Regions from separate parts of the Pseudonocardia sp. Ae717_Ps2 genome, predicted to be linked through region 2. Evidence: predicted binding sites of a transcription regulator. Region 2 holds the regulator's gene; each other region holds the start of a gene.
What was found. Region 2 encodes LexA, which represses DNA repair genes until DNA is damaged. Its sites were predicted from a motif close to CGAACACGTGTTCG; they were not measured.

Region 1 (9,847 bases), 2.7 Mb from region 2:
GCCGCACGACGAGCTCACGGGCCCGGTCACGTTCGGAGGCGTCGTCGATGCCGGTGAGTGCCTCGTCGGCGATCTCGCGGTCGACGCCCTTGCGGTGCAGCTCCATCGCGATCGCCCGCTTGCCGAGGCCGCGGTGACGGTGCCGGGACCGGACCCACTGTTCGGCGAAGGCCTGGTCGTCGACGAGGCCGACCTCGTCGAACCGCTCGAGGACGCGGTGCGCGACCTCGTCGGGGATCTCCTTGCGGCGCAGCGCGTCGCCGAGTTCCTTGACCGTGCGGGCGCGGTCGGTGAGCAGGCGCAGGCAGATGTCGCGGGCGCGGCTCTCCTGCTCCTGCGGTGTCTCGACGCGCGGGGTGCGCTCCTCGCTCCGGCGGCTCCCCCGGCCACGACCCTCGCCGCGACGACGGCCACGGGAGGCGGCGCCCGTCTTCTCGGTGCCCGTCGCTTCGGTGCCCGGCCCAGCAGGTCCGGTGCTCCGGGACAGGTCGGCCGCGGCGTGCGGAGTGGTCGTGGCCGCCGCGGTACCCGCACCGGTCACGGCCGCTGCGGTGGTCGGGCGCCGGCGGGGGGTCGCACGGTCGCGGCGGGCTCCGCCGCGGTGTGTGCCCCGTCCCGAGAGCTCCTCGAACGAGACCACGCGGGGCGCGCCGGATCCGTCGCCACCACCGTCCGTGCCGCTGCCCGCAGCGGGGCCGGGGGCGGGGTCGTCGAAGGTCAGCCTGCGGACCGGGGCGGGCTCCGCCACCCCGTCCGTCGCAGCGTCGGCCGCCGGATCCGTCGGCCGGGCCGCCGACGGGTCGGTGATCGTCGGGGGGGACCCGTCGGTGCCGCTGAGCGTCGCGAAGGAGACCTGATGCGGACTCGTGTCCCACCCGGGGACGGACGAGGGCTCCGCAGCGGGCTCCCCCGGCTCGTCGCCGGTCGGATCGACGGTCCGGATCGCAGGCGGATCCGGTGCGTCGGCACCCGACGGGGTCACGCCGAACAGGTCGTCGAGCGGGACGGTGCGGGGCCCGGTCGGCTCCGCACCGTCCCGTCCGGACGTGCCTCCGGACCCGTCGTGGTCGCCGGTCACGCTCAGAAGTCGACCGGGGCCGGGAGGGGCTCGACCGGGCTGGTCTCCTCGGCGTCGACGACCGCGCCGATCCCCAGCTTCTCCTTGATGCGCTTCTCGACCTCGGCGGCGACGTCCGGGTTCTCCTTGAGGAACTTGCGGGCGTTCTCCTTGCCCTGCCCCATCTGGTCGCCCTCGTAGGTGTACCAGGCGCCGGACTTGCGGATGATCCCCTGCTCGACGCCCACGTCGATCAGCGAACCCTCCTTGGAGATGCCGACGCCGTAGAGCACGTCGAACTCCGCCTGCTTGAACGGCGGGGCCACCTTGTTCTTCACGACCTTGACCCGGGTCCGGCTGCCGACCATGTCGGTTCCGTCCTTCAGCGTCTCGATGCGGCGGATGTCCATGCGGACCGACGCGTAGAACTTCAGCGCCTTACCACCGGTCGTGGTCTCCGGGGACCCGAACATCACGCCGATCTTCTCGCGCAGCTGGTTGATGAAGATCGCCGTGGTGCCGGAGTTGCTGAGGGCACCGGTGATCTTCCGCAGCGCCTGGCTCATCAGCCGGGCCTGCAGACCGACGTGGCTGTCACCCATCTCGCCCTCGATCTCGGCACGCGGCACGAGCGCGGCCACCGAGTCGATGACGATGATGTCGAGCGCGCCGGAGCGGATCAGCATGTCCGCGATCTCCAGCGCCTGCTCACCGGTGTCCGGCTGGGAGACCAGCAGGTCGTCGGTGTCGACACCGAGCGCCTTGGCGTACTCCGGGTCGAGCGCGTGCTCGGCGTCGATGAACGCGGCGACACCGCCCGCGGCCTGCGCGCTCGCCACGCAGTGCAGCGCGACCGTGGTCTTACCGCTGGACTCCGGGCCGTAGATCTCGACGACCCGGCCGCGCGGGATGCCCCCGACGCCGAGCGCGACGTCGAGCGCGATGGAGCCCGTGGAGATGGCACTGATCGGGACGCGGGCCTGGTCGCCCAGGCGCATCACCGATCCCTTGCCGTGGTTCTTCTCGATCTGGGCGAGGGCGAGTTCGAGCGCCTTGCCGCGGTCCGGAGCGGACATCTCTTGACTCCTCGCTGGTGGTCGACGGTCGGGTCCTGCTGGTGTCTTTCGGGGAGGCACACCACAACGGTATGGGGTACCCCTGACAGTTTCGGGCCCGGATCGGCGCCTGTGGACAACTCGTCCGGCACCACGCCGCAGGACCGGTACCGCAAGCCCTGCCGGAACCGTAGACGAACACGCGTTCGATCCGACACCGCGACACGCCGACCGGGCGCCCACGGGAGCCGAGCGGTCAGCACGACCGCCCGGAACGCCGCTACCGCCGTGCGGGTGGGACCTCGTAGGCCGCGCACACCGCGCGCCAGATCCGGCGCAGGTCGACGCCGGCCTCGATCGCCTGCTCGACGGTCCGGCCGCCGAGCTCGGAGAAGACGTGGTCGCGGGACAGCGACGCCGCCCGCACCGGCCCGAACTCGCCCTCCATCAGTTCCCGGAAGTGGCTCAGTCGCACGTCCGCGAGGGTAGACGGGTCACCCGTTCCGTGCGGCGTCCGCCCGATGACGCCCCGGAGCAGGTAGCCTGGGTGATATGTCCGAACTGCTCGCCACCGTCCCGGTCGACGTCGCCGACGAGGTCCTCGCGACGACCGGCATCGGCTCGCCACTGGCGTGGCAGATCGTGTCCCTGCTCGCGCTGCTGTCCGCACTGGTCGTGCTGGTGCGCTGGTGGCTCCACCAGCGCCGTCGCTGAGGGTCTCGCTCAGCCGGCCGCCGGGCGTCCCGCACCGGCCGAACGCACCGCCACCAGCAGGAACGGCACCGTCACCACGACCGCCACCGCGCCGAGCAGCGCGTAGGACGACACCGTCACGAGCACCCCGGCCACGATTCCGGCGGCGGCACCGGCCAGGTTCATCGCCACGTCCACCGAGCACCTGCACCATCGCGAGAACCGTCAGCAGCCGGGGCTGCGCGGGGTTCTGGGGCGGGGAGACGGCGTCGGGTGCGGCGGTCACGGACGGATGCTGCCGTGCGACGGCCGCCGTGCGCCAGGGCGTTACGCTCCGGCCCGGCCACACGAGCGGAGGACGGTGGACATGGCGGGGACGACCCCGAACGCACGCAGGTCGGCGGGCGCGGACGACGCGGAGCTGCGGAACGCCTACCGCATGGTGTCCGACGTGCTGGCCGGGGCGGTCCGCGAGACGCTCGCCGCGCCGGGGCCCGATCCGGCCCGGTTCGCCGTGCGCCGGCTGACCGCGGTCGACCGGGACGTGCCGCCGGACACCACGCCGCCCGGCTGGTCGCTGGCCTTCCTGGTGCTGGCCGACTGGTACGACGCCGCCCGCGCCGCGCTGGTCGACCACGACGACCGCTCCGAGCGGGCACTGGCCTGGATCGGGCAGAACCTGGGCCCGCGCTACGCGGCCCGGGCGCGCTACACCATCGCCCCGCTCGTCGACCCGGCCGACGCCCGCGAGACCTCGCACTACGTCGACGCCCTGGGCGTGGACTTCCTGGCGTCGATGGTCTGGACGGTCGCGGCGGTCGTCGCGGAGTTCCCGGCCGAGGACGCCGCGGAGGTCTGGCCCCGTACCAGGGCCGACGCCGCCCGCTGACCTCGCAGGTCACGCCCGGTCCGACGGGAGCTCGGCGGGTGCTCGGCGGGTGACTGTCGGACCCCACCCGCATGATGGTCGGCGTGACCGCACTCGAGGGCTTCTCCCCCGCCACCCGCCAGTGGTTCGAGGGGGCCTTCGCCGCGCCCACCGCGGCCCAGGAGGGCGCCTGGTCCGCGGCACAGGCCGGGCGCAACGCCCTCGTCGTCGCGCCGACCGGGTCCGGCAAGACCCTGGCCGCGTTCCTCTGGGCGCTCGACCGGCTCGCGGCGACGCCACCGCCCGCCGAACGCAAGCACCGCTGCCGGGTCCTCTACGTCTCCCCGCTCAAGGCCCTCGCCGTCGACGTGCAGCGCAACCTCCGCTCGCCGCTGACCGGCATCCGCCAGGCCGCGCAGCGGCTCGACGAGCCGGTGCCGGACATCACCGTCGGGATGCGCACCGGCGACACCCCGGCCGACGAGCGGCGCCAGTTCCAGCGCACCCCGCCGGACGTGCTGGTGACCACTCCGGAGTCGCTGTTCCTCCTGCTCACCTCGGCCGCGCGGGAGTCGCTGCGCGGGGTGACGACCGTGATCCTCGACGAGGTGCACGCCGTCGCCGGCACGAAGCGGGGGGCGCACCTGGCGGTGTCGCTGGAACGGCTCGAGGAGATCACCGAGGCCACCCCGCAGCGGATCGGGCTCTCGGCGACCGTGCGCCCGGTCGACGAGGTCTCGACGTTCCTGTCCGGTACGCGCCCGGTCGAGGTCGTGCAGCCCACGATCCCCAAGACGATCCGGGTCGAGGTCCAGGTCCCGGTGCCCGACCTGGCCGCGCTCGACGAGCGGCCCGCGCCGGGCAGCACCGACGAGGAGGTCGTCGGGTCCGCCGCGGGCACCGCACGCAGGCCCTCGATCTGGCCCGCCGTCGAGGAGCGGCTGCTCGGCCTGGTGCGCGAGCACCGGTCGACGATCGTGTTCTCCAACTCCCGCCGGCTCGCCGAGCGGCTGACCTCCCGGCTCAACGAGCTCGCCGCCGAGCAGGAGGCGGCCGCACTGGAGGAGACCGCACTGGAGGAGGCCGCCGACCTCGACACCGCGCCGGGCGCGTTCCCTGCCGAGGCGGTCGGGCAGTCCGGGGTGGGCGGCGGGGTCGCACCGACGGTCGCCAAGGCCCACCACGGCTCGATGTCGCGCGACCAGCGGACCCTGGTCGAGGAGGAGCTGAAGTCCGGCGTGCTGCCGTGCGTCGTTGCGACGTCCAGCCTGGAGCTGGGCATCGACATGGGCGCGGTCGACCTGGTCGTGCAGGTCGAGGCACCGCCGTCGGTCGCGTCCGGGCTGCAGCGGGTCGGGCGCGCCGGGCACCAGGTGGGCGCGGTGTCCGAGGGTGTCGTGTTCCCGAAGTACCGCGGGGACCTCGTGTCCTGCGCCGTCGTCGCCGAACGGATGACGACCGGGTCGATCGAGTCCACCCGCTATCCCCGGAACCCGCTCGACGTCCTGGCCCAGCAGATCGTCGCGATGGTCGCGATGGAGCCGTGGCAGCTGTCCGACCTGGCCGCGACGATCCGTCGGGCGGCCCCGTTCGCAGCACTGCCGGACTCCGCGCTGCACTCGGTGCTCGACATGCTGGCCGGGCGCTACCCGTCCGAGGAGTTCGGCGAGCTGCGCGCCCGCATCACCTGGGACCGGGTCACCGACGAGCTGCGCGGGCGCCCGGGCGCGCAGCGCCTGGCCGTCACCTCCGGCGGCACCATCCCCGACCGCGGCCTGTTCACCGTGATGACCCCGGGCGGCGCGGACGGCGCCGGGTCGCGGGTCGGTGAGCTCGACGAGGAGATGGTCTACGAGTCCCGCGTCGGGGACACGTTCCTGCTGGGGACCTCGTCGTGGCGGGTCGAGGACATCACCCACGACCGCGTGATCGTCACCCCGGCGCCGGGGGTGCCCGCCCGGATGCCGTTCTGGAAGGGCGAGTCGATCGGGCGGCCGCTGGAGCTGGGCCGGGCGGTCGGCGCGTTCGTGCGCGAGATGTCCGGGCTGGCCGACGCCGAGGCCCGCGAGCGCGCCACCGCGGCCGGGCTCGACGCGTGGGCCTGCGACAACCTGCTGTCCTATCTGCGCGAGCAGCGTGAGGCGACCCGGCACGTGCCGAGCGACCGCACGATCCTGGTGGAGCGGTTCCGCGACGAGCTGGGCGACTGGCGTCTCGTCGTGCACTCGCCGTTCGGTGCTCAGGTCAACGGGCCGTGGGCACTGGCGATCGCGGCCCGGATGCGGGAGCGACGCGGGGTCGAGGTGAGCGCGTCGGGCGCGGACGACGGGATCGTGCTGCGCCTGCCGGACGCGGTCGACGACAACGGCACCGAGGTCGTCCCGAACGCGGAGGACGTGCTGCTGGAACCGGGCGAGATCGAGCAGATCGTCGTCGCGGAGCTGGGGAACTCGGCGCTCTACGCCTCCCGGTTCCGGGAGTGCGCCGCGCGGGCGCTGCTGCTGCCCCGCCGCGACCCGCGCCGCCGCAGCCCGCTGTGGCAGCAGCGCCAGCGCTCGGCACAGCTGCTGGGCGTGGCGGGCAAGTTCGAGCAGTTCCCGATCACCCTGGAGGCGATGCGGGAGTGCGTGCAGGACGTCTACGACCTGCCCGGGCTCCGCGAGCTGATGGGCGACGTCGCCGCGCGCCGGGTCAAGGTCGTCGAGGTCGAGTCCGCGCAGCCGTCGCCGTTCGCGCGCAGCCTGCTGTTCGGCTACGTCGGGATGTTCCTCTACGAGGCCGACGCGCCGCTGGCCGAGCGGCGCGCGGCCGCCCTGTCGCTGGACTCGACACTGCTGGCGGAGCTGCTCGGCTCCGAGGCGATCCGGGAGCTGCTCGACCCGGAGATGCTGGCCGAGATCGAGGGGCAGCTGCAGCGCACCGACCCGGAGCGGCACGCCCGTGACGTGGAGGGTGCCGCGGACCTGCTCCGCTTCGTCGGTGACCTGTCCGAGGCCGACGCGCGGGCCCGCGGCGTCGACCCGGCGTGGCTGGAGCAGCTGGAGCGCGACCGCCGGGCGCTGCGGGTGCGGATCGCCGGTGAGGAGCGCTTCATCGCGATCGAGGACGCCGGGCGCATCCGGGACGCGCTGGGCACGGCGCTGCCGGTCGGGGTGCCGGAGGCCTTCACCGAGCCGGTGCCCGACCCGCTCGGGGACCTCGTGCTGCGCTGGGCACGTACGCACGGACCGTTCACCGCCGCCGAGCTCGCCCGTCGCTTCGGACTGGGAGTGGCCGTGGTCGCCGGGGTGCTGGAACGGCTCACCGGCACCGGGCGGCTGATGAAGGGCGAGCTGCGGCCGCAGGCCTCGGTGCCCGCCGGGTCCGGCGGTGAGCCGGAGTACTGCGACGCCGAGGTGCTGCGCCGGCTGCGGCGCGCGTCGCTTGCGAAGCTGCGCCACGAGGTCGAGCCCGTCGAGCAGCGGGCGCTGGGGCGGTTCCTGCCGCAGTGGCAGGGCGTGCAGGTGCGGTCGGGCTCCGAGCGGCGCGGCCGGGTGCGCCGTGCACCGGGCGCGGAGGACGTGCTCGGTGTGGTCGAGCAGCTCGCCGGGGCGCCGCTGCCGGCGAGCGCGGTCGAGTCGCTGGTGCTGCCCGCCCGGCTGCCGGGCTACACCCCCGCGCTGCTCGACGAGCTGACCGCCGCCGGTGAGGTGACCTGGGTCGGGTGCGGCGCGCTGTCCGGGCAGGACGGCTGGCTCGCGCTGGCCCCGGCCGACGTGGCGGACCTGCTGCTGCCCGCCCCGGACCTCGACACCGCGGGCACCCCGCTGCACACCGCGGTGCTGGCCGCGCTCGGGCTGACCGACCCGGCCGCGCTGACCGACCCGGGGGCGGCGCCCGATTCCGGGGGCGGTGCGTTGTTCTTCCGCGAGCTCGCGACCCGGGCCGGGGTCCTGCTGACCGAGCAGGGCGAGCCGGCCCCCTCCGACGACGACGTCGTCGCCGCCGTCTGGGACCTGGTCTGGGCGGGTGCGCTCACCAACGACACGCTCGGCCCGCTGCGGGCCCGGCTGTCCGGGGGCGGCTCACGACGGGGCGCCTCCGGGCGGCAGGGCGGGGCGCATCGCACGGCGCGGCGACCGGCCCGCGGACGCTACGCACAGCTGCGTGCGGGGCGGCCGTCGATGCCCAGCCGGACCGGGCCGCCGTCGGTCGGCGGGCGCTGGTCGGTGGCGGTGCCGCGCGAGCCCGACCCGACCCGCCGTGCGCACGCTGCGGCGGAGGCGTTCCTGGAGCGTCACGGCGTGCTGACCCGGGGCGCGCTGGGCACCGAGCGGGTCACGGGCGGGTTCGCCGCGGTCTACAAGGTGCTCCGGGCGATGGAGGAGTCCGGCCGGTGCCGACGCGGCTACATCGTCGAGGGGCTGGGCGCGGCGCAGTTCGCGGTACCGGGTGCGATCGACCGGGTCCGGGCCCTCGCCGGCACCTTCGACGCCCCCTCCACCTCCCCGCAGACCGGCCCGCGCCGCCTCGGCGCCGGTCCCGGGGCGGTCATCGCCGACCCCGCCGACCGTCCCGGCCCGTCCGTCCCCGACCCCGACGACCTCTCGGAGCCCGGCGGCCACGCCCCGCACGACGGCCATCCGGATCCCACCGGGTCCGCCGGTGACGCCGGGGACGGGGACCCGCTGCCTGGCGACCTCGTCGGTGACGCGTCCGGCTCCCCCGGGACCGACGACCCGTACGCAGGGGTGCCCGACGACCTGCGCGGCGGCCTGGGCGGGCTCGGCGGCGCGGGTCGCCACGCCGAGTTCGACGGGGGCGCCGGCCGCCGCCCGCAGGCGCCGCGGGAGGCGTGGCGCGACCTGTCCCGGGTGGTGCTCGCCGCCACCGACCCCGCCCAGCCCTACGGCGCCGCCCTGCCGTGGCCGGACACGACCGGCGAGACCCGGCACCGCCCCGGTCGCAAGGCAGGCGCCCTGGTCACCCTCGTCGACGGGGCGCCAGCGCTCTACGTCGAACGCGGCGGGAAGTCGCTGCTGTCGTTCACCGAGGACCGTGACGAGCTGCGCGCCGGGGCCGAGTCGCTCGCCGGGGCGGTGCACGAGGGCTGGCTGGGATCGCTCGCCGTCGAGCGCGCCGACGGACAGGACTCGCTGGCCTCGGCGCTGTCGGAGGTGCTCACCGAGGCCGGGTTCCGGGTGACGCCGAAGGGGCTGCGGCTGCGGGCCTGACCGGCGACACCGCGCACCCCGGGTCAGTACCGCCGGTTGGCCAGGACCGGGATCGCCCGGCGGGCCGCGGTGACCGCGTCGAGGTCCAGGTCCACCACCAGGGTCCCCGGTGCGGCGTCCAGCGCCGCGACGACCGAGCCGGTCGGGCCGGCGACCGTGCTCGCCCCGATCCCGGTCGGGGCGCCACCGGGGACCGGGCGCCCCGCCGCCTCCGGGTCCGCCTGGTCGCAGGCAGCCACGAAGGCCGTCGTGTCGAGGGCCCTGGCGCGCACCAGCAGCTCCCACTGCTCCCGCTTGCCCGGCCCCGCGCCCCAGGACGCGGGCACGAGGACGACCTGCGCACCGGCGTCGCCGAGGGTCTGGAACAGGCCCGCGAACCGCAGGTCGTAGCAGGTCGCGAGGCCGACCGTCACCCCGTCGACGGTGACCGTGACCGGCCGGTCCCCCGGGGCGACCGTGTCGGACTCGGCGAACCCGAACGCGTCGAACAGGTGGATCTTGTCGTAGTGCTCCTCGACGCCCGGGCCGGTGACGAGCAGGGTGTTGCGGACGCGGCCGTCGTCGGCGGGGGTGAACATCCCGGCGACCACGGTGACCCCCGCACCGGCGGCGATCTCGCGGACGCGGGACGCCCAGGGGCCGTCGAGGGGCTCGGCGACCGGGCCGAGCGGCACGCCGAAGCGGCACTGGGTGGCCTCGGGGAACACGACCAGCCGCGCGCCCCGGGCGGCCGCACCGGCGACGCCGTCGGCGACCAGGGTGAGGTTCTCCGCCGGGTCGGTGGTGGCGGCGATCTGGACGAGGGCGATCCGCATGGCGTCTCCTGGGGTGGTTCGGTGTATACGTGTCGTATGCCGACGTCACGGGAGTCCGGTCGCGACCGCGCGTTGCACTACCTGCGCGAGACCGTCCTGGTGGACCCGCGGGTGCAGGGCACGTTCCTCAACGAGAACGAGCTCGC
Region 2 (9,847 bases):
CCAGAAGGATCGCGACACGATCACCCGGCGGGCGCCGTGGGTCGACGTCGTGTTCGGCACGCACAACGTGCACGCACTGCCGACCCTGCTGGAGCGCGCCCGGCACAACGACGAGGCCCAGGTCGAGATCGCCGAGGCGCTCGAGGTGTTCCCCTCGACGCTGCCCGCGCGCCGCGACTCCGCCTACGCCGGCTGGGTGTCGATCTCGGTGGGCTGCAACAACACCTGCACGTTCTGCATCGTGCCGTCGCTGCGCGGCAAGGAGCGCGACCGCCGCCCCGGCGACGTGCTCGCCGAGGTGCAGACCCTCGCCGCCGACGGCGTGCTGGAGGTGACCCTGCTCGGGCAGAACGTGAACGCCTACGGCTCGGACATGGGTGACAGGCAGGCGTTCTCGAAGCTCCTGCGGGCCTGCGGCGAGGTCGAGGGGCTGGAGCGGGTGCGGTTCACCAGCCCGCACCCGCGCGACTTCACCTCCGACGTCATCGCCGCGATGGCGCAGACCCCGAACGTCTGCCCGCAGCTGCACATGCCCCTGCAGTCCGGCTCCGACGACGTCCTGCGCCGGATGCGTCGCAGCTACCGCTCGGAGCGGTTCCTCTCGATCCTGGCCGAGGTGCGGGAGTCGATCCCGCACGCGGCGATCACCACCGACATCATCGTCGGGTTCCCGGGCGAGACCGAGCAGGACTTCGCCGACACCCTCGACGTCGTCGAGCGGGCCCGGTTCGCCGCGGCGTTCACCTTCCAGTACTCGAAGCGGCCCGGCACCCCGGCCGCGGACCTGCCCGACCAGCTGCCCAAGGCCGTCGTGCAGGAGCGCTACGAGCGCCTCGTCGCGCTGCAGGAGCGGATCTCCTGGGAGGAGAACCGCACGCAGGAGGGCACGGTGGTGGAGCTGCTGGTGTCCACCGGCGAGGGCCGCAAGGACGCGGCGACCGCCCGCCTCACCGGTCGTGCCCGGGACGGGCGGCTGGTGCACTTCGCCCCCGGTACCGCGACCGGCATCCGGCCCGGGGACGTCGTCACCGTCCGGATCGACCGGGGCGCCCCGCACCACCTCGTCGCCGACGGCGGCGTGCTCACCCACCGCCGCACCCGCGCCGGCGACGCCGCCGAGGCCGGCGAGCGCCCGTCCGGGGCACCCACCACGCTGGGGCTGCCGGCGTTCGGCGCTCCGGCGTCCGAGCCGGCTCCCGCCGCGCCGTCCTGCGGCGTCCCCGCCACCACCGGAGGTCCCCGATGAGCGACGTGTCCCCGCAGACCCGCGCCGAGATCGACCGGGCCGGGCGCGGCGTCGCCCGCCGGATCGACCCCGGCTCGCGCGCCATGCTGATCGCGGTGGCGATCGTCGCCGCGGTCGCCGCGCTGCTGCTGCCGTGGGTGGCGGGCACCCCGGGCTGGCAGGTGCTGTCCTCGGGCACCTCCGGGCCGCTCCCGACGCTGTTCTCGTTCACGATGACCGGGTTCGCCGTCGTGGTGTCGGCCGCGGCGCTGCTGACCCGGCTGTGGGCACTCGCGTGGTTCGCGGCCTTCGGCTGCGGGATCTCCTCGGTGAACGGGCTGTGGGCGATCTGGTCGCAGCAGACCGGCGCCGAGGCCGGGCCCGGGTTCGGGATGGTCCTCGGCGTGGTCGCCGTGGTGCTGCTGACCTTCGTGTGGGCGGGCGCCGCGCTGCAGCGCGACTGACCCCCTACCGCTCGTCGACCGCCTGCTCGGCGGCGGTGAGCCACTCCCGCCACTGTGCCGCCTGCGCGCGGGCCTGCTCGGCGCGCCTGCGGTCACCGGCCGCCCCGGCCTTCTCCGCCTGCGCCTCGAACTGCTCGACCCGCGCCCGGAACTGCTCGACGCGTGCCTGGGTCTCGGGGTCGGTGCGGCGCCACTGCGCGTCCGCGGCGGCGGCGACCTTGTCCTCGATCCCGCGCAGCCGTCCCTCCAAGGTGCGGATCTCCTCGCGCGGGACCTTGCCGATGGCCTCCCAGCGCTCCTGGATCTCGCGCAGCCGGGCCCGTGCGCCGTCCGGGTCGGACAGGTCGATCGTCTCGGCCTCGGCGAGCAGCGCCCGCTTCGCCTCGGCGTTCTCGGCGAACTCGGTGTCGCGGGCGGAGAAGTGCTCGCCGCGGCGGGCGAAGAAGCGGTCCTGCGCGCCGCGGAAGCGGGCCCACAGTGCGTCGTCGGCCTCGCGGTGGGCGCGGCCCGCCGCCTTCCACTCGGTCATCAGGTCGCGGTAGGCGGCCGCGGTCGCGTTCCACTCGTCGGAGTCGGCGAGGGCCTCGGCCTGCGCGACGAGCTCCTCCTTGCGGGCCTTCGCGGTGACCCGCTGGCGGTCGAGGTCGGCGAAGTGGGAGCCGCGCCGCCGGTTGAACGCCTCGCGGGCCTTCGAGAAGCGCTTCCACAGCTGCTCGTCGGTCTTCTTGTCGACGCCGCGGATGGTGCGCCACTCGTCGAGGATCGCCTTGTACCGGTCCCCGGCCTGCTTCCACTGGGTGGAGTCCACGGCCATCTTCTCGGCCTCGACGGCGAGCGCCTCCTTGCGGGCGACGGCGTCGTGCCGGGCGCGCTCGCGCTCCTCCTTCGCCGCGCTGACGCCCTGCTCGGCGAGGCCGACCAGCTCGTCGAGCCGCGTGCGCAGGGCGGGCACGTCCCCGACCACGTGCGCGGAGTCGAGGCCGTCGCGCAGCGCGGTCAGCGCGGTCAGTGACGCCTTCGCATCCCCGCCGCCGGCGATCCGCGCGGCGAGCACCTCGGTCTCGGTGACCAGCGCGTCGAACCGCTTCGCGTAGTGCTCCAGGCCCTCGGCGGGCGGCCCGGCCTGGTAGGAGCCGACGACCCGCTCGCCGTCGGCGGTGACCAGGGTGATGGTGCCGTCGTCGTCGGCGCGGCCCCAGCGGCCCGGGTCGTCTGCCGCGGAGGGCACCGGGGACGGCAGGGCGGCGGGCGGTGCGGGTGGTGCGACCGCGGCCGGGGTGGGCACGGGTCGGGCGGCGGGCGGCGGTCCGGGCCGGGGCGGCCCCGGCTTCGGCGGGGTGGGCCGGGTGGGCTCGGCACCCTGTCCTGCAGCGTCGGTCGCGTGGGTCTCGGACACCGGTAGGTCCTCCTCGTTCGGCCCGCCGCGGGGCGGGCGCCCCGTGCGGACGTCCGTCCGGGGCCGTGCGCGCACCGGATCCTCGCGCGGTGCGGAGGCCGGAACGGCGATTCAAGCAGGTCCACCGCCCTCGGGGGAACCGCGTGCCCTCCGGCCGGGTACGGGAGTCGTGGCCGCGGGCGCTGATTACCCTCGGAGCCCGTGCCCGCCGCGATCGCCGTCCTGCCCCAGCCCCCGCTCCTCGTCCCCGCCCTGAGCGGCGACGCGGCGGTCGAGACCGAGGGGCTGCGCGAGGCCGTCGTCGCCGCGGTGACGGGTCTCGCCGCGGCGGCCCAGCGCTGGGTCGTCGTCGGCGCCGACCCCGGCGGGCGGCGCACCGTGGACCCGGGCACCCGCGGCACCTTCGCCGGCTACGGCCGCGACGTCCCCGTCGCGCTGCCCGGCCCGGCCGGTCCGGACGAGGGCGCCGAGCTGCCGCTGCCGCTGCTGGTCGCGGCCTGGGCGGCCCCGGCCGGGGTCGGCTCGGCGCGCGGCGAGCTCGTCGCACCGGACACCCCGGTCGCGGACTGCCTGGCGCTGGGCGCCGAGCTGGCCGGCGAGGGGGTGGGGCTGCTCGTCGTCGGTGACGGCGCGGCCAAGCACACCGCGAAGGCCCCCGGCGGGTTCGACGGCCGGGCCGAAGCGTTCGACGCCGTCGTCGCCGCCGCGTTCGACGCCGGTGATCCCGAGCCGCTCGCCCGGCTCGACCCGGACGGCGCCGCCGCGCTCTGGGCCTCGGGCCGCGCGCCGTGGCAGGTGCTGGCCGGTGCCGCGCGCGGGCGCTCCTGGACGGCGGCGCACCGGCACACCTCGATGCCCTACGGCGTCGCCTACCACGTGGCGCTGTGGGAACCGGCGTGAGCGCGCCACCACCGGCTGCACCACCGCCGGCCGCGCCGGCACCGGCCGCACCGCCGCTGGTCGCCGTCGTCGGGCCGACCGCGACCGGGAAGTCGGACCTGGGCCTGGAGCTGGCACTGGCGCTGGACGGCGACGTCGTCAACGCCGACGCCATGCAGCTCTACCGCGGTCTGGACATCGGCACCGCGAAGCTCGCCCCGCACGAGCGGCGCGGCGTCGTCCACCACCAGCTCGACGTCCTCGACGTCACCGAGACCGCCTCGGTCGCGGCCTACCAGCGGGCGGCCCGCGCGGTCATCGAGGAGCTGCGCGCCGCCGGGCGCACCCCGGTGCTGGTCGGCGGCTCGGGGCTCTACGTGCAGGCCGTGCTCGACGAGCTGGAGTTCCCCGGCACCGACCCGGAGCTGCGCGCCGAGCTGGAGGCCGAGCTGGAACGTGACGGGTCCGGCGCGCTGCACGCCCGCCTCGCCGCGGCCGACCCGGTCGCCGCCGAGCAGGTGCTGCCCTCGAACGGCCGGCGGATCGTCCGCGCGCTGGAGGTGATCGCACTGACCGGCAGGCCGTTCCGCGCGACCCTGCCCGGTGCCGGCGTCCCCCGCTACGACGCCGTGCTGCTCGGCGTGGACCGCGACGTCGCCGAGCTCGACGAGCGGGTCGCGCTGCGGGTGGACCGGATGCTCGACGACGGCCTGGTCGACGAGACCCGCGCGCTGCTCCCGCGCGGGCTCGCCCACGGCCGCACCGCGTCCCGCGCGCTGGGCTACCGGCAGGTGATCGAGGCCCTCGACCGCGACCCCGACCACCCCGACCTCGCCGTCGTCCGGGAGGAGACGGTCCGCGCGACCCGGCGGTTCGTGCGCCGCCAGCGCTCCTGGTTCCGCCGGGACCGGCGCATCCACTGGCTCGACGGCGCCGACCCGGACCTGGTGGCCTCGGCGCGTGCGGTGCTCGCTCGTAGGCTGGTGGCATGACCGGCGGCATCGCGTTCAGCAAGGGGCACGGCACGCAGAACGACTTCGTGGTGCTGCCCGACCCGGACGCCGCGCTCGACCTCACCCCGGCCCGGGTCTCCGCGGTGTGCGACCGCCGCCGCGGCCTCGGCGCGGACGGGGTGCTGCGGGTCGTGCGCTGGGCGAAGCTCGCCGGTGAGCCCGGCGTCGGGGAGCCCGTCGACGGCGTCGAGTGGTTCATGGACTACCGCAACGCCGACGGCTCGCTCGCCGAGATGTGCGGCAACGGCCTGCGTGTGTTCGCCCGCTACCTGCACGAGCGCGGCTGGGCCACGGGTGGCCCGGTCGGCACCCGCAACGGGGTGCTCGACACCGCCGTCGGGCCGGACGGGGTCTCGGTCGGGCTCGGGACGGTCGGCGTCGGCCCGGCGTCGGTCGCCACCAGCGGCGACGCGCGCTTCGACGGCATCGCCCTCGACGTCGGGAACCCGCACCTGGCCTGCGTCACCGCGGCCGACCCGGACACCCTCGACCTGACCCGCGCGCCCTCCTACGACCCGGCGCTGTTCCCGAACGGGGTGAACGTCGAGTTCCTGACCCCGCTGGACGGCCCCGCCGACGGCGGCCGCATCCGGATGCGGGTGCACGAACGCGGTGTGGGGGAGACCCGCTCCTGCGGCACCGGGACCGTCGCGGCCGCCGTGGCCGCGCTGCGGCACGCCGGGCACACCGCCGGGGACGTGCAGGTCACCGTTCCGGGCGGGTTGCTGCGGGTGACGGTGGAGGCCGGCACCGACGAGCGGACCGGGCCCACGACGCTGCACGGCCCCGCGGTGCTGCTCGCCTCCGGCGAGCTGGACCGTGCGTGGTGGGACGCTCCCGCCTGAGGCCCGCGAATCGGGGCGGACACGAGTCCCGCGACGTGGGAGGATGGGGGCGAGATGACTGATGCCCACACGCACCCCTCCGTGACCCCTTCCACGTCGAACCCGGTTCCGACGGGTGGCGAGCTCGACCTGGAGGAGCGCACGTCGCTGCGCCGGATCCACGGGCTGTCCACCGAGCTCACCGACATCACCGAGGTCGAGTACCGCAAGCTCCAGCTGGAGCGGGTCGTGCTCGTCGGTGTCTGGACCGAGGGCACGGCCGAGCAGGCCGACAACTCGATGACCGAGCTGGCCCGCCTCGCCGAGACCGCCGGTTCCGAGGTGATGGACGGCCTCGTGCAGCGCCGCTCCAGCCCGGACCCGGCCACGTTCATCGGCTCCGGCAAGGTCGAGGAGCTGCTCGGGGTCGTCCGCGCCACCGGCGCCGACACCGTGATCTGCGACGGCGAGCTGTCACCCGGCCAGCTCCGTCAGCTGGAGGAGCGGCTCAAGGTCAAGGTCATCGACCGGACCGCGCTGATCCTCGACATCTTCGCCCAGCACGCCCGCTCCCGGGACGGCAAGGCCCAGGTCGAGCTCGCGCAGCTGTCCTACCTGCTGCCGCGGCTGCGCGGCTGGGGTGAGGCGCTGTCCCGGCAGGTCGGTGGCCGGGCCGCGGGCGGCGTCGGTATCGGTGGCCGTGGCCCCGGTGAGACGAAGATCGAGCTGGATCGGCGCCGCATCCGCGCGCGGATGTCGAAGCTGCGCCGCGAGATCGGTGCGATGCGCCAGGTCCGCGAGACCCAGCGCGGCAGCCGTCGCCGCAACGAGATCCCCTCGGTCGCGATCGTCGGCTACACCAACGCGGGCAAGTCGAGCCTGCTCAACCAGCTCACCGACGCCGGGGTTCTGGTGCAGGACGCGTTGTTCGCGACGCTGGACCCGACCACCCGCAAGGCACAGACGCCCGACGGGCACGACTACACCCTCACCGACACCGTCGGGTTCGTGCGGCACCTGCCGCACCAGCTCGTCGAGGCGTTCCGCTCCACGCTGGAGGAGGCCGCCCGGGCCGACCTGCTGGTGCACGTCGTCGACGGGTCCGACCCGCTGCCCGACGACCAGATCGCCGCGGTCCGTCAGGTGCTCGTCGAGGTGGGGGAGGCCGCGGGCGACACGATGCCCCCCGAGCTGCTCGTGATCAACAAGATCGACGCGGCCGGTGACCTCGCGCTGGCCCGGCTGCGGCACGCCCAGCCGGACGCCGTGTTCGTCTCGGCACACAGCGGCACCGGGATCGACCGGCTCCGCGAGCACATCGCCGAGCGCCTGCCGCGCCCGGACTACGAGGTCGACCTCCTGCTGCCCTACACCGAGGGTGCGCTGGTCGCGCGGCTGCACGACGACGGCGAGATCCTCGCCGAGTCCCACACCGCCGACGGCACCCGGATCCGGGCGCGGGTGAAGCCGGAGCTGGGCACCGCGGTGCTGCCGTTCGCGGTGGCGGGCTCTGCCGTCCCGATCGGGACCGGCGCCGACCTGCCGGCGACGGCAGCGGGCCACTGAATGGGCGGCCGGGTGGGCGGCCGCGTCCGGGGGTCGTGGCCCGCCGCCTGACCATTGTCGTCTGCCTGACCACTGTCCTCTGCCTGGCCGGTGCGCTCACGGGTGCGGCCGCGCCGCCGCCCGGGGCGCACCCGGTCTGCACCGTCGACGATCCGCGGCTGGCGGAGCTGTCCGGGCTGGTCGCGCAGGGCCCGCCCGGCGGAGCCCCGCAGCGGTACCACGCGATCGTCGACGGCGGGGGGACCGCGCGGACGTTCACCCTGGACCCGTCCGGCTGCGCAGTCACCGGAACCCGGCAGGCCGACGTCCCGGTCACCGACGTCGAGGACCTCGGGCTCGGGCCGGGCGGGGATCTCTGGCTCGCCGACACCGGTGACAACGGGGCACAGCGTGGCTCGGTCCGGCTCGTCGTGCTGCCCCCGGCCGGGCCGCCACGCGTGTACGACCTGGACTATCCGGACGGTCCGCGCGACGTCGAGGCGCTGCTGGTCGGCGACGACGGCGTGCCCCTGCTGGTGGACAAGACCACCGGGGCCGCCGGGGTGTACCGACCCGACGCACCGCTGCGCGAGGGCGGGGGCCCGGTCCCGCTGCGTCGGGTGGCACAGGTCGTGCTGCCCTGGTCGGGCACCGGTGGCGGGCCGCTCGGGGCTGCCGGATCCCGCACGATCACCGGCGGCGGGGTCTCACCGACCGGGGCCGACGGCGGACGCGCCGCCGTGCTGCGGACCTACACCGACGCCTGGGTGTTCCCGCTGCCCGTCGGCGGACCGGCGACGGCCGACGTGCTGGTCGCGGCGCTGGGCGGGGCACCACTGCCGGTGCCGTTGCCGGACGAGGCCCAGGGCGAGGCGATCGCCCCGGACGGCCGGGGTGCATTGCACTCCGGCAGCGAGGCCCGGGGCCCGACCGCGGCGGCGATCACCGTCGTCCCGGGCGCGGTGCCCGCGGCGACCGGCCCACGGGCACCGGTCGTGGCCCAGCCCGCCGAGGTGCCGGAGTACCGCACGTACCCGTCGTGGCTGCCCGCCGCGGGCGGGGCGGCGGTGCTCGCGGTGCTGCTGGTGACCGGTGCCGTCGCGATGTCCCTGCACGGACGGCGCCGCCGGTCCCGCTGACCGCGGGAACCGGGCGCCGCCGAGGAGGTCAGAGGCGGCGCAGGACCGCCACGACGCGGCCGAGGATCGACGCGTCGTCACCCGGGATCGGGTCGTAGGCGTCGTTCGCCGGCATCAGCCAGATGTGCCCGTCCTTGCGGCGGAACGTCTTCACCGTCGCCTCGCCGTCGATCATCGCGGCCACGATCTCGCCCTGCTCGGCCACCGGCTGCTGACGCACGACGACCCAGTCGCCGTCGGTGATCGCGGCGTCGACCATCGAGTCACCCTTGACGTTGAGCAGGAACAGCGTGCCCTCGCCGACGATCTCGCGCGGCAGCGGGAACACGTCCTGCACGGCCTGCTCGGCCAGGATCGGGCCACCGGCGGCGATGTCGCCGATGAGCGGCACGAACGCCGGCGCCGGCCGCGCGGAACGCAGCTCGGCGGTGTCGGCGTCGGAGTCCGACCCGTCGGTGCCGGCGATCTGCTCCGGGCTGCGGACGTCGACCGCGCGGGTGCGGTTCGGGTCGCGCCGGAGGAAGCCCTTGCGCTCCAGGGTCCGGAGCTGGTGGTGCACCGACGAGGTGGACGTGAGGCCCACCGCGTCACCGATCTCGCGGACGCTGGGCGGGTAGCCGTACCGGTCCACCCAGTCCCGGATGACGGCCAGGACCTTCTTCTGCCGCGGGGTCAGGCCGCGGGTGTCGGTCGCGGGGTCGGGGAACTCCCGGACCGTCGCGGATCCCCGGTCCGCGGCGGTGCCGGTCACGCCGGGACCACCGTGTCCGGTGTCGTCCGCTGCCATCGCATTCGCCTCCTCGGGGTACTTACGGCGACGACCCTAGCCGTCGCGGGCCCGTTCGCCAAACATGCGTTCGAAGTCGCCCGGGGCGTGTCGTGGATTCCGTCGGGCCGTGGTGGTAGAACATCGCACAGGCGTTCGATCGAACACCAGTTCGATCGGTCTGGTTCGATCGGATGCCGTCCGCGTCGCCGTCCGGCCGCGCGGGGCGACCGGCAGCGGGAACGGCAGTGGGGGTGGCGATCGTGGACGCAGCGGTCATCGGGGGTATGACGGTCATCGGACGGGCTCCGGTCGGCACCGCGGCCGGCGCGGTGCGGCCCGTACCGACGCCGGGTCCCGTGCGCCGCGTGGTGGCGGCGGTGGGTGTCCTGCTGGCCTCGGCGGCCGCGGTCGTCGCGCTCGGGGTGGTCGCCGACGTCGCCGCCCACGGCCCGGCCGTGCCGCCCGCGGTCGGCGCGCCACGCTGAGAGCGTCTCCGGCACGTGCGGTGACCTGCGGAGACGCGGTTGTTGTCGGTGTCGGGTGCTACACCGCTCGTACGCCCGTTCGACCGGGCTCGGGGAAGGGCCGGTCGG
Region 3 (9,847 bases), 1.7 Mb from region 2:
TCTCCGCCCGTGACGGGCGGAGGACGATCTCCAGGAGCACCACCATGGCCAAGGCCATCGTGCGCAAGCCGAAGAAGAAGGTCTGCGCTTTCTGCAAGGACAAGGCCCAGCTGATCGACTACAAGGACACCGGTCTGCTGCGGAAGTTCATCTCCGACCGCGGGAAGATCCGTGCCCGTCGGGTCTCCGGCAACTGCCGGCAGCACCAGCGGGACGTCGCCGTCGCGGTCAAGAACTCCCGCGAGGTGGCCCTGCTGCCGTACACCTCGACCGCTCGCTGAGGAAGGGGAGACACATGAAGCTCATCCTCAACGCCGACGTCCCGAACCTGGGTGCCCCGGGTGACATCGTCGAGGTCAAGGACGGCTACGGCCGCAACTACCTGCTGCCGCGCAAGCTCGCGGTCGTCGCCACCCGTGGCGCCGAGAAGCAGGTCGAGCAGATCCGCCGGGCCCAGAAGTCCCGCGAGATCCGCGACCTGGGCCACGCCCAGCAGGTCGACTCGCAGCTGCGCAACATCAACGTGACCGTCGCGGCCAAGGCCGGCGACACGGGCCGCCTGTTCGGCTCGATCACCCCGGCCCAGGTCGTCGACGCCGTCAAGGCGGCCGGCGGTCCGCTGCTGGACAAGCGCAGCATCGACGTCCCGGGTCACCTCAAGACCCTGGGCAAGCACCAGGTGCAGGTCCGCCTGCACCCGGAGGTCACCACCGAGCTGCCGATCGCGGTCGTCGCGAGCTGAGCGGCTCGGTGGTCGTACGACCACCGAGCGTGATCAGGGCGGGGTTCGGAGCCATGTGCTCCGGACCCCGCCCTTTCGCGTGTCCGGAGTCGGCCGTACGGGCGCCACGGACACGGTGCGCAGTCCCGGGTGGACGATCGACACCGATCGAATGACCCCGCACCGGGATGCCTTGTCACGCAGCCGACACGCCGCCCGGTGACGATCCACTCGTCGGGCGGGCCTGTGGACGCGCCGGGCGGTGAACGGCCCGCCGGGCGCTCCGACACGCCCGTACGCGGCGTGCGACGACACGCCAGAGCAAAGTTGTCCACAGCTGTGAGTATGCCTCTGACCTGCGGATACGGCCCGTTCCGGGATGCTGTCCCCAGGTTGTCCCCAGCACGGTCCCGGGACGGGCGGCATCCGTGCACAGTTCATCCCCAATTCGATCACCAGGCCGGTTCGCCACGGGCCCTGCGGCCGACCTACTGTCGGTCGTGCCGGTACGCGAGCGCCGTGCTCCCCGGGTCGCGCCCGCCGCGGTCCGTCGGGCACCACGCCGGCCGGCAGATCACCGACGACGGTCGCGAGTGGGCGGTAAGCACCACTCGCGCGTCGAACGTGCGTTCGGTACTGTGTCCACCGGGGGTGACGCTGCGTATGGCTCTGACGGACGATCGTCCCGGCAACAAGCCCCGTGCGGTCCGTGACGGCGAGAAGGCGTCCGGATCCGGCGAGAGCGCGACGTTCGACCGTCAGCCGCCGCAGGACCTCACGGCCGAACAGTCGGTGCTCGGCGGCATGCTGCTGAGCAAGGACGCGATCGCCGACGTCGTGGAGGTGCTGCAGCCGGAGGACTTCTACCGGCCAGCCCACCAGACCGTCTACGAGACGATCCTGGACCTCTACAGCCGTGGCGAGCCCGCGGACGCGGTGACCGTCTCGGCGGAGCTGCAGCGGCGCGGTGAGCTGGTCCGCCTCGGCGGCGCGCCCTACCTGCACACCCTCATCGCCACCGTGCCCACCGCGGCGAACGCGGCGTACTACGCCGAGATCGTCGGCGAGAAGGCGGTCCTGCGTCGGCTGGTCGAGGCGGGCACCCGGATCGTGCAGCTCGGCTACCACGGCGCCGACGGCGGCGACGTCGACGACGCGGTGGACCGGGCCCAGGCCGCGGTCTACGAGGTCACCGAGCGCACCACCACCGAGGACTACACGGTGCTGGAGGAGCTGCTCCAGCCCACCATGGACGAGATCGACGCGATCGCCTCCCGGGGCGGCCAGTCCACGGGCGTGCCGACCGGCTTCGCCGACCTCGACCAGGTCACCAACGGTCTGCACCCGGGCCAGATGGTCGTCGTCGCGGCCCGTCCGGGTCTGGGCAAGTCGACCCTGGGGCTGGACTTCGCCCGCTCCTGCTCCATCAAGAACGGCATGACCAGCGCGTTCTTCTCGCTGGAGATGAGCAAGTCCGAGATCGTCATGCGTCTGCTCTCGGCGGAGGCCCGGATCCGGCTGGCCGACATGCGCGCCGGCCGGATGTCGGACGAGGACTGGACGCGGATGGCGCGGCGGATGTCGGAGATCTCCGAGGCGCCGCTCTACATCGACGACTCGCCGAACCTGACGCTCATGGAGATCCGGGCCAAGGCGCGCCGGATGAAGCAGCGCTACGACCTGAAGCTGATCATCCTGGACTACCTGCAGCTGATGACCTCGGGCCGCAAGGTCGAGTCACGTCAGCAGGAGGTCTCGGAGTTCTCCCGGCAGATCAAGCTGCTGGCCAAGGAGCTCGAGGTGCCGGTGGTGGCGATGAGCCAGCTGAACCGTGGTCCCGAGCAGCGCACGGACAAGCGGCCGATGCTGTCGGACCTGCGTGAGTCCGGTTCGATCGAGCAGGACGCGGACATGGTGGTGCTGCTGCACCGTCCCGACGCGTTCGAACAGGACGACCCGCGTGCCGGTGAGGCCGACCTGATCCTGGCCAAGCACCGTAACGGCCCCACCACGACGATCACCGTCGCCCACCAGCTGCACTACAGCCGGTTCTCCGACCTCGCCCACGGCTGAGGCCGGGCCGGACGCGCCGTGCGTCCCGGGCCCGGTGCGTGCCGGCGTGCGGGTGGGCCGGTGTACGGATGGCCGGTCAGGCGGTGCCGGGCCGCGCCTGCGGACCGGTGGTGGCCGCGACGGCCAGCGCGAGGGCGGCCACGACGATCCCCGCGACGACGACCGGCACGCTCACCAGCACGGCGCCGAGCAGCAGCACGACCAGCGCGATCCCCAGCAGCATCGTCGGGAACGGCCCCGAGCCGTGCACGGTGCGCCGGTCGCGGGCGAACCCGGCGAGCAGCCGTCCGCCGTGCCGGGCCGGGGCGTGCAGCGCGGTGTTCAGCGCGGAGATCCGGCGGACCAGTTGCGGGTCGGTCCGGCGCAGCTGCACCTCGATCTCGTGCAGCCGACGGTTCTCACGCTCGCTCAGCACCGCGGCAACCCCTCGCGTCCGTGTCCCGGCAGACACGGTCGTGCCGCCGTCCGGCACGGGGCGTCGTCGATCCGGCCTGGTACCGACGTTACGTGACCGATTCGTGATCTCGGCGACCGGGCCGACCGGCTCACATGCGCCCGTCCTCACACCGGGGGGCGGCGCCCGGGGTCACCAGAGGGAGACGCGGTCCCGGCGGGGGCCTGCGGGGGCGCCGAGGCGGGCGATCAGGGCGGCCCAGGAGCGTGCGGTTCCCGGTGTCCGGGACGGTCGGGGGCGCAGCCAGCGGACCGCGAGGTCCGGGTCGTCCGGGTCGACGTCGAAGCGCTCCCGCCGCGGGAGACGGGTGACACTGCGGAGCTCGACGACGGTCCCGCTCGCGACGGACTGGACGCCGTAGAGGCAGCCCGGCGGGACGAGCAGCCGCTGCGGGCCCTCGAGCAGGGCGACGGCGAGCCTGCCGAAGGTGCCGCCGTCCGGCCGGGCGTCGATGACGACGGCGTAGCCGCTGCCACGGGGGACGCCGAGCAGCATCGCGTCGCCGGGGTGGCCGAACAGGCCGAGCACGGCGTCCTGGGCGGGGCGGCGCCGTCGTCGCACGGTGAAGGGGGCGAGGTCCGGTCCGGAGGCGCCGGTCGCGGTCGGGTCGAGCAGCAGCGCGCCGGGCACCACGGTCCGTACGACGTCCACTCGACCTCCCTCGGGTCCGGTCACCGCGTGCGACGGGCGCGCGGTGGGCTGCGGTTGCGGTACCGGAGGTGACAACGAGCGGCCCCGGTCCCGGTGACGCAGCGCGAGTCCGCGTTGCTCCGATCGAGTGCACAGCGGGCAGTCGGGCGCCGTACCTGTTACCGCTACCGGTACGCCCGCGACGAGCGAATGTGCCGGGCGAGTACCCGCCGCGGGGTACGTGGTGCCGAGACCGTTGCGCTGCGTGGGCACGGTCGTGCTCGGCCCGGGGCCGCGCCGTGTACGCGTTGGTGGACCCGTGTACACAGCGTCCGACCGCCGAGGCGCGGTCACCGATCGGGGGAGCATGGGGGGTTGCGGTTACCCTCGGACCGGGGAGGGGACATGCGTGGTCGACTCGGCGAGCTCGAGGCCGCCGTGATGGACGTGTTGTGGAGCGGTGTGGGCCCGTGCCGGGTGCGCGACGTCCGCGCCCGTCTGGCCCCGGCCCGTCCGCTGGCGTACACGACCGTCATGACGGTGCTCGACAACCTGCACCGCAAGGGCTGGGTGCGACGTGAGCTGGAGGGTCGCGCCTACCTCTACACGCCGGCCGCGAGCCGCGAGGAGGAGACCGCGCGTGCCCTGCGCGACCTGCTCGACGGTCCGGGCGACACCGAGGCGGTCCTCCTGCACTTCGCGCGCTCGGTGACCGAGCGCGAGTCCGCCGTGCTGCGCGCCGCCCTCCAGAGCCCCGACCGCGGCTGACACCGCCCCCGGCCCCCGATCGCGGCCGACATCGCCCTGCGGAGCGAGTGCGGCCGACACCGCCCTCCCGGGGCCGAACCGGTCCGGTCCGGACCGGGGCCGGCGGCGTCGGGGTCCCGGACCGGAGCGGGTCAGGCCGCCCGGTCGCGCTGCGGGCGGGACCGCAGCCAGGCCGGACGGCGGCTCGCCGGGGCGGGGCCGTCGTCGTCGCGCTCGGCGGTGCGGGTGATGTTGCGGACCATCCCGCCGAACACGATCCCGTGGAACGGCGCGACCGACCACCAGTACAGGTAACCGGCCAGGCCGTGCGGGATGAACACCGCGCGCTGGTGGTAGACCGACCCGCCCGGACGCGGGCGCACCGACATCTCCAGCCAGGCCCGGCCGGGCACCTTCATCTCCGCGCGCAGCCGCAGCAGCCCCTCCTCGGGGCCGCAGTCGCTGCCGGCCGGGCGGGGCCCGCCGGGCTCGATCATCCGTTCCACCCGCCACCAGTCCAGTGCGTCGCCGGTGCGCAGGTCGTGTGGGTCGCGACGGCCGCGGGACAGCCCGACACCGCCGACCGCGCGGTCCATCCAGCCGCGCACCGACCAGGCCAGCGGGAACGAGTACCAGCCGCGCTCGCCGCCGATGCCCTCGATGACCGTCCACAGCCGTTCCGGGGTCGCGTTGCAGGGTTGCTCGCGCTCGTCGAGGTAGACGTCGCCGCCGGCCCAGTCCGGATCGCTCGGCAGCGGGTCGGACGGCACGTTCTCCACGGTCGCGCCGGACCAGCGGGTCTCCACCTCGCCGTCGGTGATGCGGGACAGAGCCAGCTCGACGGCCCGGTCGTAGCCGATCAGGCCCTCCGGCGGGTCCGGCACCCAGCGCTTGAGGTCGTCCTCGGTGCAGACGACCTCGTGCACCAGCGACTCGATGAGCGGCGTGGCGATCGACTTCGGCACGGGGGTGACGACGTTGATCCAGTGCGCCGACAGCGACGGCGTCAGCACCGGCACCGGGACCACCCGGCGTCGCGGCAACCCGGCGACGCGGGCGTAGCGCTGCATCATGTCGTAGTAGGTGAGGATCTCCGGGCCGCCGATGTCGAACGTGCGGTTCAGCTCGGCGTCCGGGGCGTCGATCTCGGCGACCCGGATGAGGTACCGCAACACGTCGCGCACCGCGATCGGCTGGACCCGGTTCCGCACCCAGCGCGGCGTGATCATCAGCGGCAGTCGTTCGGTGAGGTAGCGCAGCATCTCGAAGCTGGCCGACCCGGAGCCGAGGATCACCGCGGCCTGCAGCACGACCGTCGGCACCCCGGAGCGCAGCAGCGTCTCGCCGACCTCCACCCGCGACGCCAGGTGCGCCGACAGCCCGCCGGGCGGCGTGTCCGGGTGCAGTCCGCCCAGGTAGACGATCCGTCGCACGCCGGCCGCCCGCGCCGCCTCACCGAGGATGAGCGCGGCGCGCCGGTCGGTCGCCGCGAAGTCGGAGTCCGACAGCGAGTGCACGAGGAAGTAGACGACGTCGACGTCCTCGCAGGCCGCGCGGACGCTGTCCGGGTCGAGCAGGTCGCCCTGCACGATCTCCGCGTCGGCGGCCCACGGCACGTCGGCGAGCTTGTCCGGGTTGCGGACCAGGCAGCGCACGTGGACCGGGCCCGCGGACGGGTCCGGGACGAGGTCGGGCTCGGGACCGCGGCCCAGCAGCCGGGGCGCGAGCCGCCCACCGATGTAGCCGGTCGCACCCGGCACGAGATAGCGCACGTCGCGATCATCCCACCGCAGGCCCTGTGCGGCAGGGCGTGCCGCTCAGCCGGGCAGGGCGGGCGGTGGGTTCGCCTCGCGGGGGCGCAACGGGTCCACCGCCCGCGGCGCGACCTCGCGCGACGCGACCAGGGACCGCACCGCGGCGGTGAGCACGGCCAGCAGCGGGACGGCGAGCAGCGCGCCGGCGATCCCGGCGACGACCACCCCGACCGCGACGCCGAGCGCCACCGCCAGCGGGTGCAGACGGACCGCCCGGCCCATCAGCAGCGGCTGCAGCACATGGCTCTCCAGCTGCTGCACGGCCAGCACGACACCGAGCACGATCAGTGCGGTCACCGGCCCCTCGGTCGCCAGCGCGACCAGCACGGCGACGGCGCCGGTCAGCACCGCCCCGATGACCGGCACGAACGCGCCGAGGAACACCAGCGCGGCCAGCGGCAGCACGAACGGCACCCCCGTCGCCCACAGGCCCAGGCCGATCCCGAGGGCGTCGACGACGGCGACCAGCACCGTCGCCCGCACGTAGCCGACGAGCGAGGCGAACCCCCGCCGGGCCGCGACGTCGACCCGCGACCGGCGGGCCCGCGGGGCGAGCAGCCGGACGAAGCCCCAGATGCGGCGGCCGTCGTAGAGCATGAAGATCAGCGCGAACAGGCAGAGCGCGAACCCGGCGAGGATCTCCCCGACGGTCGCGGCGGTCGTCACCGCGCCGGAGGTCAGCGTCTGCTGGTTGTCGCGCACCGCCTGCAGCACCTGGTCGCCGAGCACGCCGACGTCGATCCGGAACGGCGTCGCGTCGGCGAGCCCCTGTAGGGAGCCGACGTTGTCGGTGACCTCCGCGACGACCTGCGCGGTGCCGTCGACCAGGGTGCTGACGACGGCGGTCAGCAGCCCGCCGAGCGCGGCCAGGCCGCCGACCATGACCAGCGCCGTCGCGATGCCGCGGGGCACCCGCCGTTCGTGCAGCCACCGGACCAGCGGGGCGAGCAGCGCGGTCAGCAGCACCGCTATCGCCATCGGGACGACGATCACCCGCAGCTCGATCACCAGGAACACCAGCAGCGCGAGCCCGGCGGCGATGACGAGCATCCGGGCGACGGCCTCGGAGGCGATCCGCAGCGGGCGCGGGATCTCCGCCGGCGGCGTGGGGCGGTGGCGTGGTCCGGCGGCCCGCGCCACCGGGTCCGCGAGGTGCGACCCGGCCCCGGAGTCGGGGAGGGCGGCGCGGTGGTGCTCGGCGGTGTCGTCGGGGTGCGTGTCGTCGGAGTGGGCCGTGGCGTCGTGGGTCCGGGACGCACCGGGACCCTGGAGGTCCACGGTGTCGTCGTGAGGTGTGCGATGGGCAGGGTCGTCGTCGTGCCGTGGGCGCGGGATGCCGCCCCCGGCAGGAGCGGCGGGCCGCCCGGTCCGCTCCGTCATGGCACGGACGGTACGGCGGACCGGCCGGTGCGGCTCGGTGCACGCACCGGTGACGGCCCGGCCCTCCGCGCACCCCACCCCGGTCGGTCCAGCATCGGATCGGACGGAGCAGCGCGCTCGCCGCTCTGTCACTCTCCGTCGAACTACACCCGTGTAGTCGACACACCGCGGACCGGACTCGGCACGACGGAGTGGTGAGATGGTCACTCACCGCCGCGTGGTGGCCGCGACGTGCCGAATCGTGGCCACCGGGCCTATTGCGAGAGTCCGTCGCCGACATCCGCCGACGCCCCGAAACCTGGACCGTGGCTACCGACTGCTCCAGGAGGAGTCCGGATGAACACTCTCCGTAGACAACACGGAGAGTCTCCGACGGGTCGCGCCACTCGTACGAGGGGACATCGCCACGAGAACTGTCACCCCTGTTTCCCCACTCAGGTGTCACCCGTTGACCGGGTGAGTGGGCTGAACGGCGGTACGAGATGTACGCGATACGGACCAGGCCGTGGGTCCTCACATCTCAGGCGAGCAGGAGGTACGGCGGGTGTACGAGTTCGACAACGCTGCGGGTGGCCTCGAGTCGTCGATCCGGGCGCGACGCGCCGCGCAGGAGAGCTGGCCGTTCCCCGGCCGGCACGAGTCGCACGAGGAGATCCAGGAGGAGACCCCGATCTTCCACGCCCTCACGGTCGGGGGCTGGCGGGACGGCCGGCGGAGCGGGGACGCCGGCAACGCCGTGCGTCGCGTGCACCGCGACACCGTCCGCACGACCCGCCGCGGTGGCGCGGTCCGGCCGACCGGCGACACGGTCGCCGCGTTCCACTCCGAGCCCGCACCGGTCCCGGCGCAGCCGGCCGGCCACGCGGCCCGGGAGCAGGGCGACGGCGCCTGGAACGCACCGGGTGACGCCGCCATGGCGATGCTGCGCCGCCGTCGCGACATCGAGCGTGCCGCGGACCGGGCGGCGATCGCCGACCTGCTGGGCGGTGCCGGGCGGCACCGGCTGACCCGCTCGGCCTGAGCAGCCCGAGCGGCGGACCGCGGGCCGTCCGGCCCGGCCGTTCCGCCGGTACGGGCAGCGCGGTACGGCCGTTCGGCACCGGATCGGGGTCGGATCGGCACGCGAGGCAACCACGACACCCCCGGCGCGTCCCGGGGAGTAGTCGCACGCCACGGGCGTGCGGCCGCACGGCAGGACCGGTGGGGACCGGGAGCGCCGAGGACGCACCAGAACATTCCGCGGACGCACCTTGGGACCGCGGGATGAGGTGACGACCGGCTGGGGAGCTGGGTCGTCAGCACGCAAGGCGAGGGCCGGGGCGATGGTCGGAGGGAGCCGACCACCGACCCGGCCCTCGCGCGTGCGGAGGCCACCGGCGCGGCGCGCGCGACACCGGTGACGCCGTCGAGCCGACCGGAGCCGTGGGGAGCGCGGTTCCGGGCAGGACGACGGGGCCGAGCGCAGGACACCCTCGTCCCGGACTCGCGTGGCGAAATGATCACCACGGAGTGTGACCGTATCGGGCGGCCGTCCGGGTCACAAGAGGGCATTCGCCGCAGCTTCCATCGTCCCATCCGGCACACCCGTCACCACGTTCACCATCGCCCCACCGGACGGTCGTACGACGCACCGCGACGCGTGCACGAATCGTTCCGCACGGTGACCCCCCGGCGTTCTACCCTGCGAAGGATGAGCACCGATCCCGCCGCGACCGGCCCCCGGCGCACCGACCGCCCGCTCGACGAGGCCAGCGTCGTGACGGCCGTGCGACGGGCCGCGGAACGAGGCGCCACCGTCCGGCCCACCGGGGCCGGTGGGCGCGCCCCGGGCCCCCTCGTCCGCACCGAGGACGTGCTGCTCGACGTGTCCGCGCTGACCGGCGTCGTCGAGATCGGCGAGGACACCGTGCGGGTGCGGGCCGGGGAGACCGTCGCGGACCTCTGCGTCGCCCTCGCCGCCGCCGGCCGGGCACTGGCCACCGTGCCCGACGCGCCCCGCGCCACCATCGGCGGCGCCACCGGGCTGGG

Region 1: a site for LexA is predicted at 2,308-2,321, ahead of recA (recombinase RecA). Genes of this name have one in related genera too.
Region 3: a site for LexA is predicted at 1,341-1,354, ahead of dnaB (replicative DNA helicase). Genes of this name have one in related genera too.

The regions. Positions count from the first base shown of each region.
Region 1 is NZ_MCIS01000001.1:1,373,942-1,383,788, reverse strand. It holds gene Ae717Ps2_RS40245 (regulatory protein RecX) at 1-1,078, opposite strand, end outside; gene recA (recombinase RecA) at 1,081-2,133, opposite strand; gene Ae717Ps2_RS06680 (DUF3046 domain-containing protein) at 2,393-2,587, opposite strand; gene Ae717Ps2_RS38110 (hypothetical protein) at 2,665-2,826, shown strand; gene Ae717Ps2_RS37230 (hypothetical protein) at 2,836-3,003, opposite strand; gene Ae717Ps2_RS06675 (hypothetical protein) at 3,173-3,694, shown strand; gene Ae717Ps2_RS06670 (ATP-dependent helicase) at 3,769-8,886, shown strand; gene Ae717Ps2_RS06660 (carbon-nitrogen hydrolase family protein) at 8,910-9,701, opposite strand; gene Ae717Ps2_RS06655 (GntR family transcriptional regulator) at 9,738-9,847, shown strand, end outside.
Region 2 is NZ_MCIS01000001.1:4,049,640-4,059,486, reverse strand. It holds gene miaB (tRNA (N6-isopentenyl adenosine(37)-C2)-methylthiotransferase MiaB) at 1-1,246, shown strand, start outside; gene Ae717Ps2_RS18575 (hypothetical protein) at 1,243-1,689, shown strand; gene Ae717Ps2_RS18570 (DUF349 domain-containing protein) at 1,694-2,974, opposite strand; gene Ae717Ps2_RS18565 (hypothetical protein) at 3,287-3,985, shown strand; gene miaA (tRNA (adenosine(37)-N6)-dimethylallyltransferase MiaA) at 3,982-4,956, shown strand; gene dapF (diaminopimelate epimerase) at 4,953-5,822, shown strand; gene hflX (GTPase HflX) at 5,877-7,367, shown strand; gene Ae717Ps2_RS36225 (hypothetical protein) at 7,403-8,485, shown strand; gene lexA (transcriptional repressor LexA) at 8,514-9,272, opposite strand; gene Ae717Ps2_RS18535 (hypothetical protein) at 9,515-9,739, shown strand.
Region 3 is NZ_MCIS01000001.1:5,794,466-5,804,312, reverse strand. It holds gene rpsR (30S ribosomal protein S18) at 45-281, shown strand; gene rplI (50S ribosomal protein L9) at 296-742, shown strand; gene dnaB (replicative DNA helicase) at 1,385-2,794, shown strand; gene Ae717Ps2_RS26790 (DUF3040 domain-containing protein) at 2,871-3,209, opposite strand; gene Ae717Ps2_RS37470 (dTDP-4-dehydrorhamnose 3,5-epimerase family protein) at 3,381-3,899, opposite strand; gene Ae717Ps2_RS26780 (BlaI/MecI/CopY family transcriptional regulator) at 4,284-4,646, shown strand; gene Ae717Ps2_RS26775 (SDR family oxidoreductase) at 4,778-6,397, opposite strand; gene Ae717Ps2_RS26770 (AI-2E family transporter) at 6,443-7,819, opposite strand; gene Ae717Ps2_RS26765 (hypothetical protein) at 8,364-8,840, shown strand; gene Ae717Ps2_RS26760 (D-arabinono-1,4-lactone oxidase) at 9,510-9,847, shown strand, end outside.